Regions from separate parts of the Ectobacillus sp. genome, predicted to be linked through region 3. Evidence: riboswitches for the same ligand, from Rfam matches in the RefSeq annotation. Region 3 holds a riboswitch; each other region holds the start of a gene.
What was found. Region 3 has a riboswitch for S-adenosylmethionine ahead of AC11ZT_RS13190 (methionine ABC transporter ATP-binding protein). Riboswitches for the same ligand answer to the same signal wherever they lie in the genome.
Positions count from the first base shown of each region.

Region 1: linked by a shared signal. The riboswitch ahead of AC11ZT_RS01350 (bifunctional homocysteine S-methyltransferase/methylenetetrahydrofolate reductase) and the one ahead of AC11ZT_RS13190 (methionine ABC transporter ATP-binding protein) in region 3 are both predicted to bind S-adenosylmethionine.
Region 2: linked by a shared signal. The riboswitch ahead of AC11ZT_RS09780 (alpha/beta hydrolase) and the one ahead of AC11ZT_RS13190 (methionine ABC transporter ATP-binding protein) in region 3 are both predicted to bind S-adenosylmethionine.

Region 1 covers NZ_JBXKMX010000034.1:172-3,430, reverse strand. Annotated here, with positions in the region: gene metC (cystathionine beta-lyase) at 1-136, opposite strand, end outside; gene AC11ZT_RS01355 (methionine biosynthesis PLP-dependent protein) at 133-1,245, opposite strand; SAM riboswitch class I at 1,310-1,421, opposite strand; SAM riboswitch class I at 1,631-1,739, shown strand; partial or broken gene AC11ZT_RS01350 (bifunctional homocysteine S-methyltransferase/methylenetetrahydrofolate reductase) at 1,812-3,259, shown strand, end outside.
Region 2 covers NZ_JBXKMX010000213.1:1-3,259, forward strand. Annotated here, with positions in the region: gene AC11ZT_RS09775 (GTP pyrophosphokinase) at 253-939, shown strand; gene AC11ZT_RS09780 (alpha/beta hydrolase) at 976-1,737, opposite strand; SAM riboswitch class I at 1,805-1,907, opposite strand; gene AC11ZT_RS09785 (GNAT family N-acetyltransferase) at 2,170-3,259, shown strand, end outside.
Region 3 covers NZ_JBXKMX010000289.1:4,621-7,879, forward strand. Annotated here, with positions in the region: gene AC11ZT_RS13175 (toprim domain-containing protein) at 1-340, shown strand, start outside; gene AC11ZT_RS13180 (thioredoxin family protein) at 355-666, shown strand; gene AC11ZT_RS13185 (hypothetical protein) at 758-1,102, shown strand; SAM riboswitch class I at 1,227-1,337, shown strand; gene AC11ZT_RS13190 (methionine ABC transporter ATP-binding protein) at 1,428-2,453, shown strand; gene AC11ZT_RS13195 (methionine ABC transporter permease) at 2,446-3,111, shown strand; gene metQ (methionine ABC transporter substrate-binding lipoprotein MetQ) at 3,173-3,259, shown strand, end outside.

The sequences.
Region 1 (3,259 bases), on a different contig from region 3:
ATTTCCCAAACTCATTGACACTAGTTTGGTGAAATGTGCTTGTATTGTATATCGGTACACTCACTGCCCCTGTATGGGGGTCTACTTTGTGACTATTGTGAAGTAATAATGTTTGTACGGAATAGGATTCAGTCATGCTTCTACCTCCTTGTGAAGAGCAGCGAATGCTCTTTCTAGATCTGTCATTAAATCGGTGATATGTTCAATTCCTACTGAAAAACGTAATAGACGGTTACAAATTCCCCGTTGTGTTCGAATTTCAACAGGAATATCAGCATGCGTTTGTGTAGCAGGATAAGTGATTAAGCTTTCCACTCCACCAAGACTTTCAGCAAATGTAATAAGGGAGAGTGCTTGCAAGAATGGATTTATCCATTCTTCCCGTGCTAAACGGAATGAAAGCATACCTCCGCGTCCTGGATACAATACATCGGTTACTTCATCTATTTTTTGTAGGTAGGATACTAATTGCTTCGCATTTTCTTCGTGTTTGTTCATTCGAAGAGATAATGTTTTCATACCGCGCATAAGAAGCCATGAGTCGAAGGGACTTAACACTGCCCCTGAGGAATTATGATAATAGGCCAGAGATTCGCATAATGTTTTTCCTTTTGCGACGATAAGGCCGCTGAGTACGTCATTATGGCCACCTAAATATTTGGTAGCGCTGTGAATAACAATATCAGCACCAAGGCGAAGAGGCTGCTGTAAAATAGGTGTGTAAAACGTATTATCAACGATAAGCAGCACATTATGCTCGTGGGCGATCGTAGCAATTGCTTCAATATCAGCAGTATGCATAAGTGGATTTGTTGGAGTTTCTAGAAAAATTGCTTTCGTTTGTGGAGTAATAGCTGCTTGCACTTCAGCAGGATACAATGTGTTTACGTATCTACATCGAATATTCCACTTTGCCTCATAATCACGTAGTAAGCGAAAAGTTCCTCCGTATAAGTCTTCTGAAACAATTATTTCATCTCCTGATTGAAATAGGGAAAGAAGCAATGTAATGGCAGCCATGCCTGAGCTACAGGCAAAGCCCTGATCCCCTTCCTCTAATTCTGCAATTGCATCTTCCACTATTTTGCGAGTAGGATTACCTGTACGAATATAATCATAGCCACTTGATTGTCCAATGCCTTCGTGACGATAGGCGGTTGAAAAGTATACGGGAGGATTGACGGTTCCGGTTACGTCCTCACTTCTATTTCCAATTTGAGCGAGCTTTGTCTCTATAAATTTCATAGTAATCCCTCCTAATTAAAATAAAAAACCTTCTATAAGAAGAAGGTTTTAGTAACAGCACTTCTTCTTATCTGTCAAATTCAAATGAATCTGCTGGAATTAGCACCTTGTTAACATCAAAGTTAATGGTTGCTGAGGTGTCAATGGGCCAGTCCCTCTACCTCTCTCGATAAGAATATATGGAATTGTATGAAGTCTTTCTAATAAAGTATATCAATATCAAGAGAAAAGCAAACATTTTTTGATTATTCGAAAGAATTAGTAAGGATTATTACGTGCGAAAATAATAAATTATTCATTTTTTTCTGAAAATATATTGACGTTTTGGAGTAACCCATGCTAAATTAGTGGAAAATTGTATATTTACGATCTGGTAATGGTGAAACTCTTATCGAGAGTGGTGGAGGGATAGGCCCTATGAAGCCCGGCAACCTTCAAACAGGTGTTTGAAACGGTGCTACAACCTGCAAAACGATGGTTTTGCGTGATAAGAGGAGGAAAAAATGTCCCCCTCTTCTTTTATTGGAAGTGGGGGTTGTTTGGTTTGACTATAAGGAGCGTGGCAAATGGGCAACTTAAAAGAGAGACTAGGGCAAGGAATATTAATAGGGGACGGGGCAATGGGGACGATGCTCCATTCATACGGTTTACAAAGCTGCTTTGAAGAGTTAAATATAACTGAGCCTGATCGAATTAGTGGAATTCATAGGCTTTATGTAGAAGCGGGAGCAGATGTAATTCAAACTCATACGTATGGGGCAAATGAAGGAAAACTTCGGATGTATGGCTTAGAAAATAATGTGAAGCAAATTAATCGTGCAGCGGTTCGAAATGCTCGAACAGCAGCTGATTCGAATACAGTTGTACTCGGCACAATCGGTGGTATGAAACATATTGGATCAGTTATGACGACTGAGGTTGAACGAGAATTTATGCTTATGGAGCAAGCTAATACATTACTTGAAGAAGGGGTAGATGGACTTCTTCTGGAGACATTTTATGATGAAATAGAGCTCTACCATGCACTTGGAGTATTACGTAAGGCTACAGATCTTCCTATTGTGGCGCAAGTTGCGTTACATGAAGCAGGCCTTACGCAAAGCGGTCGATATATTGAACAAGTACTGCTTGAATTGCAACAAAGGGGCGCTGATGTTGTAGGATTAAATTGTCATCTGGGACCGCTTCGCATGATTGAATCATTAGAAACCGTGTCATTGCCAAAGGAAGGATTTTTATCCGCATATCCGAATGCTGGGTTACCAAAGTATGATGACGGAAAGTATGTGTACGAAGGAACGGCAGATTATTTTGAACATATGGCAAAAGGGTTTATTGAGCAAGGAGTTCGTCTTCTTGGTGGTTGCTGTGGTACGACTCCAGAGCATATTCGTGCAATGAGACATGCATTGGATGGGCAATCGCCAATATATGAGAAACAGATTAAAGTTCGGCCCACACCTATTGTTGTTACGCAGCCAGTTCTAGCAACCAATTCTAGTTTGTCAGAAAAGGCGAAACTTGAAACTACCGTTATTGTAGAGTTAGATCCGCCGAAGCAATTGGTAACGCAACGCTTTTTTGAAGGTGCAAAGGCGCTAAAGCATGCGGGAGCAGATGCAATTACGCTTGCTGATAATTCCCTAGCAAGTCCGCGTATTTCAAATATGGCAATGGGAGCGCTTTTGCGGCGATATGATATTCCTGTTCTGGCCCATTTAACATGCCGTGATCATAATTTAATTGGATTGCATTCGCATTTGCTAGGGTTGTCTTCTTTAGGAATCCACGAAGTATTAGCTTTAACAGGGGATCCAGCTAGAGTAGGCGATTTTCCGGGTGCTACATCTGTATTTGACGTATCCTCATTCGAGTTAATTCGAATGATAAAGGAATTAAATGCTGGTCGATCTCCACTAGGAAAATCTATTGGTGTGCCAACATCATTTTCTATAGGTGCGGCTTTTAATCCAAATGTTCGTCACTTCGATGCAGCAGTTCGAAGAATGGAGAA
Region 2 (3,259 bases), on a different contig from region 3:
CCGGGAACGCCGTACGGTTATGCTACATAACTAGGAGATAATCCATACAAGTCAAACTATAACCAGTACAATTTCTTTATTTTCCTAGCAGCATCGTCTTAAAGTTTGGAAGATTAAATAAAAACGACGTTCCCCTATGCTATTTTGCAATGGTATTGTCATGAACTATTCATATAGATTTCATGCAAAGTTCACTTAGGTCTGATAAAGTAAAAGAGTATTAGAAAACAGAAGAAAAAGGTGGTTTCTGTTATGCAACAGATGATTCAAGCACAAATTGCAGAATGGACAAATTTTTTATTTGTATATAAATTTGCGTTAGATGAAATGGATACGAAATTAACGATTTTAAATGAAGAATTTCAATTTGTACATCAGCACAATCCAATCGAACATATTAAATCAAGAATTAAAAGCCCTGAAAGTATTGTAAGTAAGCTAGAACGTAAGGGGCTTGATATTACAGTGGAGAATGCTAAAGAGCACATTCATGATATCGCTGGTTTTCGTGTTACGTGTTCCTTTGTTTCCGATATTTATAAAATTTATGATATTATTCAAAGTCAAGATGATATTAAAGTGTTACGTGTAAAAGATTATATTCAAAAACCGAAGCCAAACGGTTATCAGAGTCTACATCTAATTGTGGAAGTGCCAGTCTTTCTTTCTACACGAACCGAGCATGTGAAGGTGGAAATTCAAATTCGAACCGTAGCGATGGACTTCTGGGCAAGCCTTGAGCATAAGATTTATTACAAGTTTGATCAGACAGTTCCGAAACATTTGACTGACCAATTAAAAGAGACCGCAGAAATGATTCAATATTTGGATGCGAAAATGAAACGACTTAAAGAGGAAATGGATAAAATAAAAGATAAAGGTCGGAAAGATACGTCTAAGAAGAAAGTCAACGAGGGTTCTCTTCTTCGTCTTATGTAGAAAAACGAGCATCGGATTCATCCGATGCTCGTTTTTTTAGACAGTGGGTGTAAGGTGGCTTGATTTTCTTTCAATAAATTGTGTACAGGAGCTTACAATTTTATCTTTATCGAAATCCATGGAGGCAACATGATAGGAATTTGTTAAAGGTATTACATGTTTTTGAGTAGAGCCGATGGCATCGTATAGGTGATGTGCAGAATTGGCAGGTACGACATGATCTTCTTGTGAATGCAAAAGCAAGACGGGGCAATGAATCGATGACAGTCTCGCTTTTGCAAATGGAATCAAGCGAAGAAGCTGTCGGATGGATGCAACAGGAACAGTATCATAAACGATTTCATGCACGGAAGAGTCTTTTATATCAGGAGCAGATTCCTCAATATATCTTGGAGAATCCGTTGCTTCATATTTTTCATAGCAAGGGACTGAAAAAGCGGCATTGATCGTAATTACACCAGCGCATGGATAGGAGTGAGCTAGTGTGAGAGCAAGCGTTGCGCCCATGGATTGTCCAACTACATAAATATATTTACAATGTGCTGCAAGTTGTTTATATCCTTCTTCCAGGCTTCTAATCCAGTCCTCATAGTAACATCGCTCTAAATCTTTATAATGTGTACCGTGTCCCTCGAGCCGAACGCCTAACACTGTATATCCCTTTTCTGCAAGCCTTTCGCCTACATATCGCATGCTTTGCGGTGTACCATTAAATCCGTGCGAAACTAAAATGCCAATATCATTGCCTTTAAAGAAAAACGGTTTTGCTCCAGGTAATATAGAATAGGGTTTCTTCAATGTGCATGTCTCCTTTTTAATAAAATAAAAAACTCTCTCTGCGTTTGGTTGCAAAAAGAGATGCATCATTTTATCAACCAAAGCAGTAGCTTTGGTGGTAGAAGCACCTTTCCTAGGGTAGGTTGCTGTGAAGTCATCAAGCCAGATCTCTCGTTCACTCTTGATAATGTATAAAGTTTTTAATTCCAATCGGTTTAGTTTGTTTTTATTATCCTATCATTTCATGGTAGTAAAGTCAACATCGGATAGGGGCATATAAAGTGATTTTATCTCGTATTAATGAGGTCGTTCACCTTTCGCTGAGCGGGGTTTCACGGTATCATTGTTTCCATATAAAATGACTTACAAAATCATAACAGGTAAAATGAGGTATACTACTAAGTGTAAAAATTATTTATATGAAAGAGAACGGAATAAAAAGGAGTTCATAGTATGTCTGATCAGTTAGATTTAAAAAAGTTTGAGAAGAAGATTTTAATTCGAAATATTGAGTATCGGGATATCGATAGTATTATTGCTATGCAGGCTTCCTGCTTTCCTGGTATGGAACCATGGACACGGGCGCAATTAGAGAGTCACTTGGAGCATTTCCAGGAAGGCCAATTTTGTGCAGAGTTTGAGGGGGAGATTATTGGTTCTTGCTCTAGCTTGCTTATTAACTTTGATGAATACGATGATCGTCACACATGGGATGATATTACAGATAATGGGTATATAACGAATCATAATCCGGATGGCTACAATATGTATGGAATTGAGGTTATGGTACATCCTGGTTACCGGCGCATGAAAATTGGGTATCGGTTGTATGAAGCACGTAAGGATTTAGCTCGCCGCCTTAATTTAAAGAGTATTATTATTGGGGGACGAATTCCTAATTATCATAAATACTCGGATACATTATCTCCAAGAGAATATGTCGATGAAGTTATTTTGCATAAAATATACGATCCGGTTTTATCGTTTCAAGCATTAAATGGCTTTATGTTAATGCGGATTAATCCGGGATACTTGCCTGACGATAAAGCATCGAAGCAGTATGCTACCTTGATGGAATGGAACAATGTAGATTATCAACCAAATACGAAACGTTATTATAAAACATCGTTTCCTGTTCGGATTTGTGCAGTGCAGTATATGATGAAGCAAATTCATTCCTTTGATGAATTTGCAACGCAAGTGGAGTATTATACCGGTGTTGCATCGGATGCAGGCTCTGACTTTGCCGTCTTTCCAGAAATTTTCACGACACAGTTGATGTCATTTATGCATGAGAAGGCGCCGAGCCTAGCGGTACAGCGAATAACAGAGTATACGGAGAGCTATATCAGTTTGTTTACAGATTTAGCTGTAAAATACAATGTTAATATTATCGGAGGCTCTCATTTTGTCGAAGAGGATGGAAAAATATATAACATTGCCTATTTATTCCGCCGAAATGGAACCATTGAAAAGCAATATAAGCTACATGTAACACCTAATGAAACAAAATGGTGGGGAATTAGTGAAGGGGATGAAGTAA
Region 3 (3,259 bases):
GAAAGAAGTAGAAAAAGTGATTATTGTGGAAGGTAAATCAGATAAACAAAAAATCGCATCCATTATTAAAGAACCGGTAGAAATCGTCTGTACAAATGGAACGATTAGTTTAACAAAGCTTGATGAATTAATAGATGAATTTCATGATAAAGAAGTCTATATTCTTGTCGATTCAGATGACTCAGGAGATAAATTGCGAAAACAATTTATGCGAGAATTTCCACAGGCAGAGCATTTATATGTGGATCGGTCGTATCGGGAAGTTGCAACCGCACCTATGTCCCATCTTGCAACAGTATTAGTAGGAGCAAATATCGACATTTATACGGAATATTTATAGTAGGGATGATATGGATGGAAGACTGGACAGCTAATGAAGTAACAGAACGTATTGAACAAGATGAGCGAACAATCTTATATGTATATACGCCTTTATGCGGGACGTGTCAGCTTGCCAATAAGATGCTAACCGTTGTAGAAGCGGCATTGCCAACACTACGTATAGGAAAAATAAATTTAAACTATTCACCAGATCTTGCGATTAAATATGAAATTGAAAGTGTTCCATCTTTGTTAATTTTTCAAAATGGACAGTTGCAAAAAAGGGTGTATGCATTTCAATCGGTAGAATATTTATATTATGAGTTGAAGACGCTGGTAGACTAGGCGACATATATTGTCGCCTCGACATATTTCTCGGGAAATAGAAAGAAATTTACAGGAACCGCTATAACCAAAGATTGCGGGAGTGACTCTAATGAAACTCTATTCATCGTTACAATTATTCGTAAAATATGCAAATGAACAACAATTTCTTGAACCTCTCCTTCCTTCTCAGCAATGCAGCGTAACGCTTCACTATGAGCAGGAACGTTATAATCTTCACATTTCTAAGAATGGTGCTTCTATAGGAAAGGAAGAAACTTCCACTAATACATTACATATTCAAACAGAACAAGATCTTCAGTCCTTACTGACGGGAGAAATTCCCTTGCAGCGTTTACTTCGAAGACAGGGGATTGTGTATGCTGGTTCCCTCCGTACCTTGCTTTTAGTAGAGTCGATATTCTTCATTTGCAGGCAGCAGGATCGTAAAATCTAAATAAGTAGTAATCCGATTGAATCACTTATTTTTGTTGACATTCCGTTATAAGATTGATAGAATATAAAAAGTATAATCATAAAACTTTATAACAATACGAAATCAGACGTAACAATCTGGTTTTCTCTTATTTAGAGAGGTGGAGGGACTGTGCCCTGTGAAACCCGGCAACCGTCAGCTTAGTGTTGAAATGGTGCCAATTCCTGCAAAGCATGTATGCTTTGAGAGATGAGAGAGAGGATATAGAATGATACAACCCTTTCTGCTCATTTACGTAGATAGGGTTTTTTGTTTTGTTAAGACAGCTTAGGGGAGGAAAACACGGATGATTCAATTAGAGCAAGTACAAAAGCTGTATCGTACAAAAACCGGTACGATCACTGCCGTGCAGGACGTTAACCTTGAAATTGAACAAGGTGAAATCTTCGGTGTGATTGGTTATAGCGGAGCGGGAAAAAGTTCATTGATTCGTATGTTAAATCAACTTGAACAACCTACTGCAGGAAAAATTACGATTGCAGGACGGATTATATCAGCAATTAAAGGTAAAGAATTGAGAATTGCACGTAGAGAAATCGGAATGATTTTCCAACATTTTAATTTGCTTTGGTCCAGGACGGTGTATGAAAATATTGCTTTTCCCTTGGAAATAGCAGGAGTTGGCAAAGAAGAACGAAAAGAACGCGTAAATGAATTAATTCAGCTTGTTGGTCTCCAAGGACGTGAGGATGCTTATCCTGCTCAGCTAAGCGGCGGTCAAAAGCAAAGAGTGGGGATAGCGCGTGCTTTAGCTAATAATCCGAAAGTATTACTGTGCGATGAAGCGACTTCGGCATTGGATCCGGAGACGACGGATCAAATCTTAAATCTACTTCTTGACATTAATAAACGGTTAGGACTGACGATTGTATTAATTACACATGAAATGCATGTTATTCAAAAAATTTGCAACCGCGTTGCAGTAATGGATGCAGGCTCTATTGTAGAGATTGGCGATGTGCTAGATGTGTTCCGCAATCCGAAGCAAGAAATTACGAAGCGATTTGTATCACAAATTACGGATGCTGAAGGTGCAGAAGATACAATCGATGACTTAGTAGAAAAGTATCCTGCTGGTGTCGTCGTTCGCTTGCAATTTGTACGAGATGCGATTCAAAAGCCATTTATTACAGAACTTATTCGTAACACCATTGTCGACGTGAGCATTTTACAAGGAAAGATTTCTCCAACATCGAACGGCTCGTACGGAAATGTAGTCGTTCATCTCAACGGGTCACCAGAAGATATTGAAAAGGCACTTGCCTTTATTACACAGCAAGAGGTTGAAATGGAGGTGATTGCTCATGCTTAGTCTTTTTCCAAATGTAGATTGGGGCGACATGTGGCAAGCAATCGAAGAAACCCTATACATGACAGCTATTTCAACAGTGGCAACATTTGTATTGGGACTTTTACTTGGATTGCTACTATTTATGACAGCAAAGGACAACCTATGGGAAAACAAAGGGATTCACACAATTGTAGGGGCCTTCGTAAATATCTTTCGTTCTATACCCTTTATCATTCTCATTATTCTACTCATACCTTTTACGAAAATAATAGTAGGTACCATGCTAGGTGCAGAAGCTGCATTACCCGCTTTAATTATTGGGGCTGCACCGTTTTACGGGCGTATGGTAGAAATTGCTCTTCGTGAAATTGACAAAGGAGTCATTGAAGCATCGAAGGCGATGGGAGCAAAAACAAGTACAATTATTTTGAAAGTACTCATTCCTGAATCCTTACCAGCATTGGTATCAGGTATTACTGTTACAACAATTGCCCTTGTTGGATATACCGCAATGGCTGGTGTCGTTGGGGCAGGAGGACTGGGTACGTTAGCATTTTTAGACGGCTTCCAACGTTCCCATAATGATGTAACTTTTGTAGCAACTATATGTATACTCATTCTTGTATTCATCATTCAATTCATTGGGGATCAGATTATAACTCGCATTGATAAACGGTAATTGGCAATGGTGATTTCATCCGCTATTGCTTCTATATAAAAAATAAAGGGGATTATCAAGTATGAAAAAAACAGTATTTGCAGTATTCATAGCAGTGCTAGTACTAGCATTGTCAGCTTGTAGTGGGAAAAGTGAAACAACTTTAGTA